Frankia alni ACN14a: one gene and its partner. The protein of the gene in region 1 interacts with the protein of each later gene in a pairwise test. Links are inferred from orthologs where the notes say so. Each region holds a gene or a part of one and is shown in the gene's direction. Other genes may lie near its edges.

Evidence for each region. The genes of interacting proteins can lie anywhere in the genome.
Region 2: the proteins of FRAAL_RS28015 (region 1) and FRAAL_RS28725 interact in binary tests that used the Escherichia coli proteins (3 or more experiments, as listed by UniProt). The link is inferred for Frankia alni ACN14a from one-to-one orthologs.

The regions. Positions count from the first base shown.
Region 1 is NC_008278.1:6,971,658-6,979,416, reverse strand. The notes cover bases 2,922-5,904. They hold FRAAL_RS28015 (type III PLP-dependent enzyme domain-containing protein), read left to right. Parts: upstream 2,922-3,689; coding sequence 3,690-5,120; downstream 5,121-5,904. Other genes in these bases: FRAAL_RS28010 (NUDIX hydrolase), read right to left, coding at 5,027-5,656; FRAAL_RS28020 (diaminobutyrate--2-oxoglutarate transaminase family protein), read right to left, coding at 2,922-3,209. Also shown: FRAAL_RS28030 (IucA/IucC family protein), read right to left, coding at 1-208; FRAAL_RS28025 (pyridoxal phosphate-dependent decarboxylase family protein), read right to left, coding at 205-1,773; more of FRAAL_RS28020, read right to left, coding at 1,770-2,921; FRAAL_RS28005 (hypothetical protein), read left to right, coding at 5,947-6,237; FRAAL_RS28000 (VOC family protein), read right to left, coding at 6,322-6,627; FRAAL_RS27995 (ATP-binding protein), read right to left, coding at 6,694-7,569. UniProt on the Escherichia coli protein: Specifically catalyzes the decarboxylation of meso-diaminopimelate (meso-DAP) to L-lysine. Is not active against the DD- or LL-isomers of diaminopimelate.
Region 2 is NC_008278.1:7,163,718-7,169,720, reverse strand. Bases 1,328-4,317 are described here. They hold FRAAL_RS28725 (response regulator transcription factor), read left to right. Parts: upstream 1,328-2,450; coding sequence 2,451-3,185; downstream 3,186-4,317. Other genes in these bases: FRAAL_RS28720 (PSP1 domain-containing protein), read right to left, coding at 3,234-4,317; FRAAL_RS28735 (inorganic diphosphatase), read left to right, coding at 1,328-1,691. Also shown: dacB (D-alanyl-D-alanine carboxypeptidase/D-alanyl-D-alanine endopeptidase), read right to left, coding at 1-418; more of FRAAL_RS28735, read left to right, coding at 1,152-1,327; more of FRAAL_RS28720, read right to left, coding at 4,318-4,400; FRAAL_RS28715 (DNA polymerase III subunit delta'), read right to left, coding at 4,632-5,885; tmk (dTMP kinase), read right to left, coding at 5,916-6,003. UniProt on the Escherichia coli protein: Response regulator member of the two-component regulatory system CpxA/CpxR which responds to envelope stress response by activating expression of downstream genes including cpxP, degP, dsbA and ppiA.

The DNA.
Region 1 (7,759 bases):
GCTCGGGCTGGGCGAACCGGTGCCACCCGGACGGCGAGCGGTGGGTCACCGTCGCCCGGACGGACAGGCCCGACGCCGGCAGCGCCACGTCTATGGCACGGACGCCGACAGCCGGCAGCGCGCCGGTCTCCCGAAGCCAGCAGCGCAGGAGGGTCTCGGTGACGAGGTCGTCGGCGATGGCCGCGGCCGTGGGCTGGTCTGCGGTCACGAGACGCTCCCGATGCCACCGCCGTCCTCGCCGGCGAGTTCGTCGCCGATCTCGGCGACCAGGCGGAGCAGCGCATCCACGTCGGCGTGGGTGGCGTCGTGGTTCAGGAGGGTGAGCTTCAGGTGCACAGCCCGATCGGGTCCCGTTCGGGTCCGACCGACCACCGCGCGCCCGTCGAGCAGCAACGTGCGGCGAATATCGGCATTGAGTCGGTTCAGTCGATCGGTGGTGCACTCTGCCGCCGATCCGGCGGCGCCGGCTCGCGGCCGGTAGCGGAAGACGATCGTGCTCAGCGTGACCGGGAAGGCGGACTCGAGGCGGGGATCGGCCTGCACGGTCCGTTCCGCGTGCCGGGCGAGGTCGTGGCAGGCGTCGACCAGGGCGCCGAGCCCGGCGCGGCCGAGCGCGCGCAGCGTCACCGCGATCGGGAAGGAGTCCGCGCGGCGGGTGGTCCGCAGGGACCGGTCCAGGAGGCTGGGGAAGCCGGCGGCCTCGTCGTCTTCGGAACGGAGATAGTCCGCATGCGCGACGCGTACGCTGGGCCACCCGTCCGGGCGTGGCGTGAGGAAGACGCCGGCCGGAGCCGGTTGCCAGCCCAGCTTGTGCAGGTCCAGGGACACCGAGTCGGCGAGCGCGAGCCCGTCCAGGCAAGCGGCCAGCCGATCGGAGAACAGCGCGCCGCCGCCGTACGCCGCGTCCACGTGTAACCAGCCGGACGAGGCGGGATGGCCCGTTGCGGCCGGTGCCGCCGGGGGCCGCCGCAGGGGTGGCCGACGCCGGTGCTCCTCGACCGCGGCCGCAATCTCCCGCAGCGGGTCGACGGCCCCCGCGTCGGTGGTGCCCGCGGTGGCCACGACGACGGCCGGGCCGGGGTGCTCAGCGAGCGCCCGTCGCAGCAGGTCGAGCCGCATCCGGTCCTGGCCGTCGGTGGGGATGACGGCCACCGGCGGGTCGTCGAGACCCAGCACGGCGGCGGCACGGTCCACCGACAGGTGCGCGGCGGCCGAGCGGAACACCCGCAGCCGCCCGCTCGGCCCCGTCCCCGCGGCGTCCGCGTGGGCGGCATCCCGGGCGAGAAGCAGGCCCATGAGGTTGGACTCGGTGCCACCGGTGGTAATCGTGCCGGTGGCCCGCGTCGGGTCGAAGCCGGCCAGCGCGGCGAGCGCGGCGACGACCTCGGTCTCGATCGTGGTTGCGGCCGGGGCCTGATCCCAGGAATCCAGGGACGGGTTGAGGGCGCTCACGGCGAGATCGGCCGCGACCGCCACGGGCAGCGGGGGGCAGTGCAGATGGGCGGCGCACCACGGGTCCGCCGGGTCCACCGACCCCGCCGCGAGGGCCTCCACCAGCCCGGTGATCGCGGCTGTCGATCCGATACCGGTGCGGGTGAGCAGGCTGGTGCGATCGGGCGATACGCCGAGAGCGGCGTGGATCGCCGCACGCACCCGCACGGGCCCCCCGGCGGGCAGCGGTCCGCCGCGCCGACGCCGGCCCTCGGCCAGCGCCGCGAGGGTCAGCCCGACGAGCTCGTTCAGGCCCCGCCCGGGTTGCGGCGCTTCGCTCACGTGGTCGGGCGCCCGGCGGCGTCGGCGGTGAGCCGCCGCACGGCCGCATCGGTGGCGTCGGCAAGGATCGCCAGGACGCGCTCGATCTCCTCCTCGCCGATGATCAGGGGTGGCAGGAGCCGGATGACCGCCCCGTGCCGCCCGCCGAGCTCGATGATCAGCCCGCGGCGGAGGCATTCGGCCCGGACCAGGGCGGCGAGCCGGGGGTCGGCCGGATGCGCGCCGACCGCGTCGGCCTCCATGGTCGGATCGACCAGTTCGGCGCCGAGCATGAGCCCCCGGCCGCGCACGTTGCCCACCTGTGGACGGTCGCGGGCGAGATCCTCGAGGCCGGCCAGCAGCCGGGAGCCCAGGCGGGCGGCGCGCTCGTCGAGCCCGTCCTGGCGCACCCGCCGCAGGGTGGCACGGCCGGCGACCATCGCGAGCTGGTTGCCGCGGAAGGTGCCGGTGTGCGCGCCGGGCGTCCAGACGTCCAGCTCGGCCCGGTAGGCGATCACGGCCATCGGCAGGCCACCGCCGATCGCCTTGGACATCACGAGGATGTCGGGCGTGATCCCGCTGTGCTGCGCGGCCCAGAACCGCCCCGTCCGCCCCACCCCGGTCTGTACCTCGTCGAGGATGAGCGGGATGCCGCGCCGACGGGTGATCTCCCGGAGGGCCCGCAGCCAGCCGTCCGGCGCCGCGACCACGCCGCCCTCCCCCTGGACCACCTCCACGATCAGCCCGGCCGGATCGGTGACCCCGCCGAGTGGGTCATCCAGCAGCCGTTCGATGTAGCGGATGGAGAGTTCCGCACCGTCCGGACCGGCGGCGCGGCCGGGCGTGGACCCCACCCCGAACGGGCACCGGTACGGATGGGGAAAGGGCAGCCGGACAACCGAGGCCGTGGCGGGCAACGGGTTCTTGACGGCGACGTTGCCGGTCACCGCCAGCGCGCCCGCGGTCATGCCGTGGTAGCCGCCGGTGAACGCGAGCATGGTCTGGTTTCCGGTCGCCGTCTGGGCGAGCTTGATCGCCGCCTCCACCGCGTCGGCCCCGCTCGGACCGCAGAAGTGCAGCTTGACGTCGCTGCCGAGCCCCGGTGGCAGGCAGGCCCGCAGCTCCTCGGTGAACGCGTCCTTCTCGGGGGTGGCGAGGTCCAGGGTGTGCAGGGGGGCACCGCGGGAGAGCGCCGCGGTGATCGCCTGGACCACGTCCGGGTGGTTGTGGCCCAGAGCCAGGGTGCCGGCGCCGGACAGGCAGTCCAGGTAGCTCCGGCCGTCCGCGCCGACGACCGTGGCACCGTTCGCGCGGACCGGCACGATCGGGAGGGTGCGCGCGTAGGTCCGCGCGGACGACTCCCGCTCGCGCTGCCGCGCCAGGATGGCGGCGGGATCCCACGCCGGGGGGATCGGGTCGATGCTGGCGCTGATGCCGTTTCGAGCGGAAATCGTCATCGCGGGCGACTCCCTTTCGAGCGGACCGTGTTCAGGGAAGCCTAACCTAACTGCGCGAGGAGCTGTTGCTCCGCGCAAGGATACGGTCGCGTCTGGCACCATCGGCGGGTCCCTCCATGGTCCGCCTGGATGCCCGGCATCGTCGCGGAATTGCTGCTCCCGGGGCCTTCCCCGGCTTGGGTCCCCTCCATTCGGGCAGTGTCCGAGCGCACACCTGACGGTGGAGTCTCCGCCTGGGCGTGATCGCGGCTGTCCTGGGACATGGCCGCACTCTCGGCGCACGGCCCGTTTCCGCCCCGCCCATGCGGGCGGGATCACACCTGCGCCCGGGCCGCCGGGGCCGTCGTCGCCGGGGCGGGTGGACGCAGGGGTTGTGCACGCATTCGGGATTTTATTGCGCGGAATGCGCCGCATTCGCCAGGCTGGAAGCGGCGCGGTGGTCCGATCGGGCGATGACCGGGCCTCGGGGAGGAGGCTCGGATGGACCTGCCGCCGTCGGCGGCTCCGCTGCACGCGCTGCCCGCGGGTCGCCTGCCCCTCGCGGTGCTCGCGGCGGTGCGCGATCGACCGGCGGGGGCGGCCGAGTTCAGCGCCTACCTCTACGACCCGACCGTCGCCGCGCGCAACGCCGCCGCGCTGCGTGGCTGCCTGCCCGGCTGGGCCGAACTCTGCTTTGCGGTGAAGGCCAACGGCTTCCCGCCGGTCCTCGACGCGCTGCTGCGGGGCGCAGCCGCTGCCGGCACGCCTGCGGACATTCAGCTCGCGGACATCCGGGCCCACGGACCCGGCGCGGGCGGCGGGCCTGATCCGAGTGTCGGACCCGGCGCGAGTGGCGGGCCTGATCCGCGTGTCTGCGGGCACGGCGGGGTGGACGGTTTCGAGGTCTCGTCGGTGGGAGAGACGCGCCTGGCCCTGGCTGCCTACGGCCGGGTTGCCCCCGCCCGATCGCCCTACCTGGTCGCGTCCGGCCCGGCGAAGTCGAGCACCCTGTTGACCGCGCTGGTCGAGGCCGGCGTGTCGATCGTCAACGTCGAGAGCCCAGGCGAGCTTCGGCGGCTGGAGGCGGTCGCGGCGCGGTTCGGGCGGCGGGTCACCGTGGCGGTGCGGGTGAATCCTGCCAGGGTCGCCCTCGCGGGCTCCCTCCAGATGGGCGGGCGTCCGAGCGCGTTCGGGGTCCCCGAGTCGGAGGTGCCGGCCGTGCTGGACCTGGCGAGGCGTCTGCCCCATCTGGACGTGGCTGGCTTCCACGTCCACGCGGTGTCCGGCAACCTCGATGCCGCCGCCCACCTGGACTACGTCCGCTGGTGCCTCGAGTTCGCCGAACGCACGGCCGCCGACGCCGGGATCGACCTGCGGGTGGTCGACGTGGGCGGGGGCCTCGGCGTGCCGTTCGAGCCGGACCGGCGCGGCGAACGCCCCTTCGACCTGGACCGGTTCGGGGAGGGGCTCGCGCGGTTGCCGGTCCCACCCGGCGTCCGCATGATCATCGAGCCGGGCCGGCTGCTCGTGGCCGACTGCGGCTGGTACGCCGCCGAGGTGATCGACGTCAAACGCTCCTACGGGACCGACTTCGTCGTGCTGCGCGGTGGCATCCACCATTTCGCCCTGCCGACCTCCTGGGAGATCGTGCACAACTTCGCGGTCGTCGCCGGGCCCACATCGACCGCGGCCGAGGACAAGGGTGTTGACACGGCCGGGCGGCCGGTGACCGTGGTGGGCGAGCTGTGCACGCCGGAGGACACGCTCGCGCGCGACATCACCGTCGGCCCGGTGCGGCCCGGGGACGTCGTCGTCTTCCCGATGGCCGGCGCCTACGGCTACGAGTTCGCCCTGGCGGATTTCCTCGGCCATCCCCGGCCCGCCCGCGTGGTGCTCGGGGAATCGGTGGATCGCGGCCCACGGGACGCCTGATCCGGGCGTTCACCCGCCGTCGAGGAGAAGGCCATGACGCCGACGAGAGTTGCGCTGCTGACGATCTTCCGATGGCGGATGAGCTCGCCGATCTCGTCGAGCGGTATCCATTCGACGCGATCCGACTCGTTGAGCTCCGTGGGCGGTCCGGTGAACGTGGCGGTGTCCGCCCGGAACACGAAGTGCTGCGCGTCGGTGATGCCGTTCGCGGGCTGCGCGTAGATCAGGGGCCGCAGCGGCCCCGGACGCCAGCCGGTCTCCTCCTCCAGCTCCCGGGCGGCGGCGTCGACGGGTTCCTCGCCGTCCTCCACCAGACCCATCGGCAGTTCCCAGCCCCAGGTGTCGGTGACGAACCGGTGCCGCCACAGCATGAGCACCCGCCGCGACTCGTCCAGCAGCGCCGTGATGGCGACATTGCGCAGCCGGACCACGTGATACTCCGCCCGCTGCCCGTCCGGCTGCTCCACGTCGAGGAAGGCGAGGGTGACCCAGTGCGTCTGGAAGACGGTCCGTTCCTGATGAACCCGCCACTTCATGAAGCCTCCCTGCTCGTGCGACACTTGACCGGCCGCCGGCCGCCGGCCGCAGAGGCCGGCTCGCGATGCGGGGTCGGTTCTGCCTCTGCGCCGAGACGGTAGCGGTTTCCCCTTCGACGGCATCTCGCCGAAGGGACCGCAGTGGAGGGCGCATCGGTTTAGACCGGTGGAGGTGGCGTCGACCGAGCAAAAAACGTCAGGTGCTTCCGTGCCCCGGGAAAGCCTGCGCCCTGCCTCCGTACGGCGCGAACCGATGTTACCGTCTACTTGTAGACGTTGGGAGGACCCTGATGACCGAACCGGTAAAGCGGCGGCGTTCTCTGCTGGGCGATGCTCTGCCAGCGCGGACGTTCGACCAAGGTATCGATCTTGAGGTTGCGGAGTGGATCCTGGGTGCCCTGACCGCCAGGATCTCCAGTTTGCTGGCTGAGGAGTCGGACGAGACGGTGGCGCAGAGCCTTCGGGCGGAGCGTGCCGCCCTGGCTGCCGAGCGGCGTCGGATGATTGCCGGGGGTCCGCCCACGGCCGCCCAAGTGCTCCAGGAGTACGGGCCGCGGGCCAGGCAGCTTCGAGAAAAGTAGCAGTGACCGAGGAGTTCAGGCTCGATCCGAAGAGCCGTACGGCCCGTTCTCGTCCAGGGCGTTCTGGACAGAAATCGTAACTCCTCACACTACGCGAACATCGACCGCGCGCCCCTCCGGATCCCGGATTACGTGTCGGCCGAGCGGAATCCGGGGTCTTGTAGCGTCCTGCCGGACGGTGAGGCCGAGGCGAAGGTGATCGGTCCTCCGGGCGGCCGCCGCCGGGTAGAGCTCCACCACCGTTCCGCCGGCCAGGGTCGTCGAGAAATGCTCCGGCCCATTGCCGTGGGATTCTTGTCGGAACGTGAGCCCGAGTCTCTGGTAGAAGTCACGGCACGCGGCGAGGTCCGCGCAGTAGATGACTACGAGGTCGATTTCCGGTGCTGTCATCGCTGTACTGTAGGTCCATTTTGGGCCAGAGCCCGGGCGCTTCGCGGGTGCGGCTGACCCGGGGCCTCAGAGCAGCCGGGTGATGATCCTGGAGTTGGGCTGGTCGTCGTCCGGCCGGGGGGCGCCCGGCCCGGAGCTGGCCGCCCGGACCCTGCCCGAACCGGGGCGGGACCGCCGCTGGGAGGTGGCGGAGGCGGTCGAGGTCGTGGGGATCGCCGTCGGTGTGTCGGCGCGCAGGCCGGACGGGACCAGGGCGGCCCGCGGCGCGGCGGGGGGCGCAGCCCTGTCCGGCGGTGGTGTGGACGGCGCCAGCGTGGAGGGCGGTGGTGTTGACGGCGGTGGTGTGGACGGCGAGGCGGGTCCGTCGCGACGCTCCTCCGCCGGGAGAGGCCTCGTGGCGACCTGGGCGGAAGCCGCCGGGTCCGCTGCGGCGGCGGACGCCGGGGTGCGGTCGCCGTCGCGGGAGGCCGTCGCCGTGGCCTCGCCGTCGCCGGCGGTGGCGGGTTCGTGCGGCACCGGCAGGTCGAACCAGAGGTACTTGCCCGACTCCGCCATGACCGTTCCCCAGCTACCGGCGAGGGCGTCGAGGACGAGCAGGCCGCGGCCGCCCTCGGCGTCCGGCGCGGCCGTGCGCCGCTGCGGCAGGACGGTCGAGGTGTCCGAGACGGAGGCGTGGATCAGCCCGGGGCGCATCTCGATGAGCAGCCACAACGGCGGCTCGCCGTACTTGACGGCGTTCGTCACGAGCTCGCTGACGAGCAGCTCGGCGGTGCTGCGGACGTCCTCGGGGAGGTGCGCCATCCGCATGCCCTCCCGCAGGACCCGCCGGGCCTGGGGAACGGCCGAGGGCAGATACGGAAGCTCGGCGAGTATGTGGGTCGCGGGTGGGCAACGCGAGGTCGCCTGCCGAACCACGTCCATCGGAACCGAAGACGCGCTCATCTACCACCAAGCCTGAACAACGAGGACATCGCTCATCGTGTACCCGCTCAGAGCCGATTGAAGCCTCGGAATCCGGATCGCACCCCTTGGGGCGATGCCCACTCGGCATTCGATCTTGCCGTAGCCGGCGGACCTGCGGTGATGGCCCGCCGGCCGGCGGGCGGCGCGGACTGAGCGTGACGGCCGTCGC
Region 2 (6,003 bases), 190 kb from region 1 along the record:
GCGGTTGGCTGTTGGGCGGGGGGCTGTAGAGGACCGACGTGCGCAGCCGGGTATCCGGGAAGGTGACGAGGGCCGCCGTGGCGACCGCGGTCTTGAGCGTCGACGCCGGCACGGCCGGTGTGCGGGCGCGATCGTCCAGCAGCACGTGACCGGTCGACGCGTCGACGACGAAGGCGGCGGGCCCGGCGAGGACGGGGTCGCCGAGCGGCCCGGCAAGGCGGGCGGCGACCGACGCGGGCTGGGGCGCGGGCGCGGCCGGGTCCAGACCTGCGAGGACCGCGGCCCCCGCCCGGCCCGACCCGGAGACCGGCGGTACGGGTCGGTCGGCGCCGGGACCGGTGGACAGGGAGCCGGCGAGAAGGGCGCTGACGAGGGCGGTGAGCGCCCCTGTCCGAGCGACCGGCGCGGCTGACGTCACCTGCCGGACACTACGCAAGGCGGGTGCGTTCCGCCGACGGTGCCGCCTGCCCCGGCAGGCGCGGGCCCCCGGCGGGCGTCGCAACGCCGGGCCTGGCCGCCGGGGATCGGATGTGCGGTCGTCCGGGCGTGGGCGTCCCAGGTGGCATGTCGCCTGCCGCTGTGTCACCGTATGCCGCGAGCCGTGCGCCGACCCGGGTCGGTCCACATGACCCGCGGGAGGGTCCGTCCGTTCGTCGTCCGGTGAGCTTTCCCGCCTGCGTGGCGGGTCGCGGCGGCCGGTGGGGGAACATCTGCCTGCGAGGCGGACCCCGCTCGTCGTCCGGGTTCGTCGTCCGTGTTCCGTGATGGTCCGCACCGCGGCGCCGTCGCCCGGCGGCACGAGGTCGGTGGGCACGGGGAGGCGGACGTGGCCCGGCGGCACCGGCCGTGGGGCGGCGGTGGCGGCGACGCCCGGGCAGTGGCGTTGCCGACCGGGTGGCTCGGGCAGGGGGTGGCTTCCGGGACACTGGGAGGGCGGCGGTCGTCGTCCGCGACACTTCGCCGTGTCCGTCAGGTGTTCCGGCGCGTGTCCCGGCGCGTGGCCGCGGCGCGCGGCACCCGGCCGCGCTGCCCCGGCAGCCGCCGGAGCAGGCGACCCCCGGCATCCGCCGGAGACCGACGAGTGAGTTCACACGTGGTGGCCGACCGGCGCGGACCGGGCCGGCCTGAGCATGAAGGAGACAGGGAGCGGAGTGGACCTTGAGTTCGATGTGACCATCGAGATCCCCAAGGGTCAGCGCAACAAGTACGAGATGGATCACCACACCGGGCGCATTCGGCTGGACCGGATGCTGTTCACCTCCACCCACTACCCGTCGGACTACGGGTTCATCGAGGGCACCCTCGGGCGGGACGGGGATCCGCTGGATGCGCTGGTCCTGCTGGAGGAGCCGACGTTCCCGGGCTGCCTGGTGCGGTGCCGGACGATCGGCATGTTCGAGATGACCGACGAGAAGGGCCCGGACGACAAGGTCCTGTGCGTCCCGGTCGCCGACGTCCGCCAGGAGCACCTGCGGGATCTGCGGCACCTGCCGGAGTTCGACCGGCTGGAGATCCAGCACTTCTTCGAGGTCTACAAGGACCTGGAGCCCGGCAAGTCGGTCGAGGGCGCCTCCTGGGTGGACCGCAAGGAGGCCGAGCGGGAGATTCTCGCCTCGATCAAGCGGCTGCGCGACGCGGAGGGCGCCGGGGTGGACGGGCACGAGCAGGAGGCCGAGCCCAGGTCTGCGTGATCAGCCGATCGGCGCGGTGGCGGCGCCTCTTCATGCACGGGCCCGCGGGCTTCGTGGATGACGAGGCGCCCCTCGTGCCGGTCTTGCGGTGGCCCTTGCCGCGCTGCTCGGGGTCGAGCGCGGCCCGGATCGCCGGCCCGGCGCGCTCCACCCGGTTACGCACGCCGTACGAGGGGATCGTGCCGTCCGCGGTCATGCGGCCGATTGTGATACCCGTGGATGCCGCCCACGCCGCCTCGAGCGTGCCCGCCTGTCGCACCGCGCGGCACCGCACGGCACCGCACCGTGCGGGTGAGGGGCCGTGCCGAGGGAGTGAGCCGGAGGCGGGGATTGAACCCGCGACCTATCGCTTACGAGGCGATTGCTCTGCCACTGAGCTACTCCGGCGATCGGCCAGGATCGCACTGGCCCGGGTCGAGTATGCCAGATGCCCGCGCGGTGCCGACCGCGGGTACTCGGCCGGCTGCGCGCCGCGCGGTGCCGCGGCCACCGCCTGCCCGGCCTGGACTCGTGGCCGGAGCGGGATTCCGGCCCACCGTCGCGCCGATCCGGCGAGGCCGGGGTGCCGGGAAAGAGAACGATCCGGCGATCCCACCCCATCAGGCTGTCATGGGCACCCAGGAAGGCGGCCACGGACGTGACAATCGGTTTGCGGGTAATCCGGATCTTGTCACAATTTTCGGCTCCTGGCCCGTCGAACGACGTAAACCGCTACCCCGGTTGCAGTTGTTCCGATGAGGATGCGTAGGGTTTCGCTTCATGACCGGGGCCGGGGACGCTGCACCTGCAGCGGCGACACGAGGAGCCTCGCTCCTCGTCGCTGAGGACGATGAGGCATCTCGCGTGGCACTTGCGCGCAGCCTCGAACGATTCGGCTATCGCGTGCTGGAGGCGGCGGACGGCGAAGCTGCCCTCCGGCTGTTCCAGACGACCGAGATCGATCTGGTCGTCCTGGACGTCGCGATGCCGCGGATGGACGGCTTCGCCGTGCTGAGCCGCCTACGCCAGACGAGCGAGGTGCCGGTGATCATGCTCACCGGGCGAGCCGAGGAGGTCGACCGGGTGGTCGGCCTGGAGCTGGGCGCCGACGACTACGTCGTGAAGCCCTACTCGCTGCGGGAGCTGGTCGCGCGGGTGCGGGCCCGGCTACGCCGCCGGCCCGCCGAGCCGCCGCCCCAGCGCACCGGGGACGGCAACGATCCGCTCGTGTACGGCGACGTGTCCATCGACCTGCGCGCCCGCGAGGTCGCCGTCGCCGGTGAGCGGATCGACCTGACCGCGCGCGAGTACGAGCTGCTGGCCTTCCTCGCGCGCCACCCCCGACGGGTGTTCAGCCGCGAGGAGCTGCTCGAGCAGGTCTGGGGTACCCGCTTCCAGGACCCCGCCACCGTCACCGAACACGTCCGGCGCGTGCGCACCAAGGTGGAGGGCCGCCCACCGCAGCGGCGGCTGGTGACCACCCTGCGCGGGATGGGCTACCGCTTCGACCCGTGAGCCGCGGGCAACGGCGGCGCGCGGGGTCGGGCTGACCGAGACGACCGGTCAGGGCCGGTGGCGGTGCCGGGAGCGCCGACGGGCGCGCTCCGAATCGCCGCCTGTCCCGCCGTCGTGCGCCGGTCCGCCCTGTGCCGGCGCCTCGCCCGCCGGGCCGCGGCGGTCGGTGCCCCGGTGTGCCCCGCTCTCGTGGCCGGCGGTGATCTGGTCGTCGCCGGCCTGGTGAACGCCGGTCTGGTCGGGGGCGGCCTGGACATCGCGCGCCTGGACATCGCCGGGCTGGATATCGCCGGGCTGGTCGGCGTCGACGGGCGCGGGGTCGGGCTCCGGGCGGGGCTCGAGACTCGGCGCGGCTGGGCTCGGCGGGGCTGCTGGGCTCGGCGGGGCTGGGCTCGGCGGGGCGTAGGCGGCCTCGTGCGCCTGCCGGGACGGGCAGACGTCGGCCCGGTCGCAGGAGGTCCGCCCGCCGCCGTCGAGCACCACGACAGCCTGCTGACGGGGCACGTCATGCCGGACGACCCGGCCCTCGCCCTGGGGAGTGCAGGCTCGTTCCCCGACGGCGGGCACAGCCGCGGCGAACTCCTCGTAGAGCGGGTGCTCGTAGCGCAGGCAGCACATCAGCCGTCCGCAGGCGCCGCTGATCCGCATCGGGTTGAGAGCCAGGTTCTGGTCGCGGGCCATGCGCAGGCTCACCGGCTCGAAGTCGGTGAGGAACGTCGCGCAGCACAGGTCACGCCCGCACGAGCCGATCCCGCCCTGCACCCGGGCGCTGTCCCGGGCCGACAACTGCCGCAGCCGCACCCGCGCGGCCAGCGTCCGGTTCAGGTCGCGGACCAGCTCCCGGAAGTCGATCCGGCCCTCCGCGCTGAAGTAGATCGTGTATCCGCCGGTGTCCGGCACATGGTCGACACCGACGATCTTCATCGGCAGGTTGTGCTCCCGCGCCAGCCGCCGGGCGGCGACCCGAGCCCGGGCCCGCCGGCGTCGGGACAGCTCGGCCCGCTGCACGTCTGCCGCCTGCGCCAGCCCCGCCAGCACGGGCAGGCCGCCGATGTCCTCGGAGATCCACTGTGGTGCCCACATGCAGGTGGCGACCTCGGGACCGTCGTCGGTGGGCACGAGGACCTGGTCGCCGACCCGGGGGGTGTGGGCACCCGGATCGGCGTAGTAAAGCTTCCCGCGGGGGGAGAACGCCACCGCGCACATCATCGGCATCCGGCCCGTCACCTTCCCTGGCCCGCGGGCCGGCTGGCCGGCCGCAACGATGGGCCCGCGTGGGAGGCGGGCCCGATGCGCGGCAGCGCCGGGTCGGGCGGGGCGTGCCGGAGTCGCCCGCCAGCGTGATCTGCGTCGCACGTCACAGTATGCCGCCAGGTGCGGCTTGGCCGCCCGTTTCGGCCATTCCGACCCCACCGGCGGCACCGCGCCGGGCGGACGCGGCCGCCGTCAGCCGTCGCGCAGGGCGAGGGTCAGGGACTCCACGGCGAGCAGCGGGACGAGGCCCGGGTTGTCGGCGAGGGCTGCCCGGGTCGCGAGCACGGCCTCCAGCCGCCGCAGCGTCTGCTCCGGGGTCGAGGCCGCCGCGAGGCCCGCGGCCTCGACCGCGTGGTCGGCATGGATCGGATCGACCGGCGCGCCGAGCTGCTCGGCGAGCACGTCGCGGTAGAGGCCGGCGAGGTCGACCAGGGCCCGGTCGAGGGAGTCGAGGATGGTGCGCCGCCCGCGGCTCTTCTGGTTCCGCTCCAGCTCCTTGAGCGCTCCGGCCGCGCCCCGCACGACCATCGAGCGTGCCTTGGCGCCCGCCTTCGGCGCCCGCGCGGATCTCGACTTCCCGCCGGTGGCGGTCGCACCGACGCCGAGGGCCGTCTTCAGCGCCTCCGTCTCGACCTCGTCCCGCTCGGCGTTCGCGGCCTCCGCATCGGCGTTCGCGGCGCCCACGAGGTCGGCGGCGGCGGCCAGGCAGTCCCCGACGCGCCCCAGGCGGCCAGGGATGCGCAGGACCGCCGCCCGGTGGGCCCTGGCGGCCTCGTCGGTGGCGAGGCGGCGGGCCAGCGCGAGGTGCCCCTGCGAGGCCCGGGCGGCCGTCTGCGCCAGCTGCTCGTCGATCCCCTCCCGCAGCAGCATGTCGCGCACGTCCGCAGCGGAGGGCAGTCGCAGCGCGACCGTCCGGCAGCGGGAGCGGATGGTGGGAAGCACATCCTCGATCGACGGCGCGCACAGGAGGAACACGGCGCGTTCCGCCGGCTCCTCCAACGCCTTGAGCAGCGCGTTCGCCGCGGCTTCGGTGAGCCGGTCGGCATCGGTGAGCAGCAGGATCCGCCAGCGGCCGGCGGTGGGGGCGCTGGCGGCGTCCCGGACCAGGGCGCGGACGTCCTTGACGCCGAGCGAGAGCCCCTCCGGCGTGACGGTGCGCAGGTCGGTGGCGGTATCGGTGAGCACCGTGTGGCAGCCGGTGCACTCCCCGCAGCCGGGCGGCTCCCGCTCGCAGTTCAGCCCGGCGGCGAACGCACGCGCCGCCTCCTGCCGCCCCGCGCCGGACGGGCCGGTGAACAACCACGAGTGGGTCATGCCCGAGCGAACCCCGGCCGAGCCGCCACCACCGCCCGCGCCCGCGCGGAGGCCGGGGGAGGCCGCCACCGCGGCCGCACGCAGCGTCGCGACGACCGCCTCCTGGCCGACCAGCGTCTCCCAGACCGTCACGGGCTCATCATGCCCCGCCCGCCGCCCGGCTCAGACGCCCAGGGGCACGGCCCGGCGCTCCACCCGGCTGGCGACGACGGCGCGGATCTCGGCGTGAATCTCCTCCCGGGGGCGATTC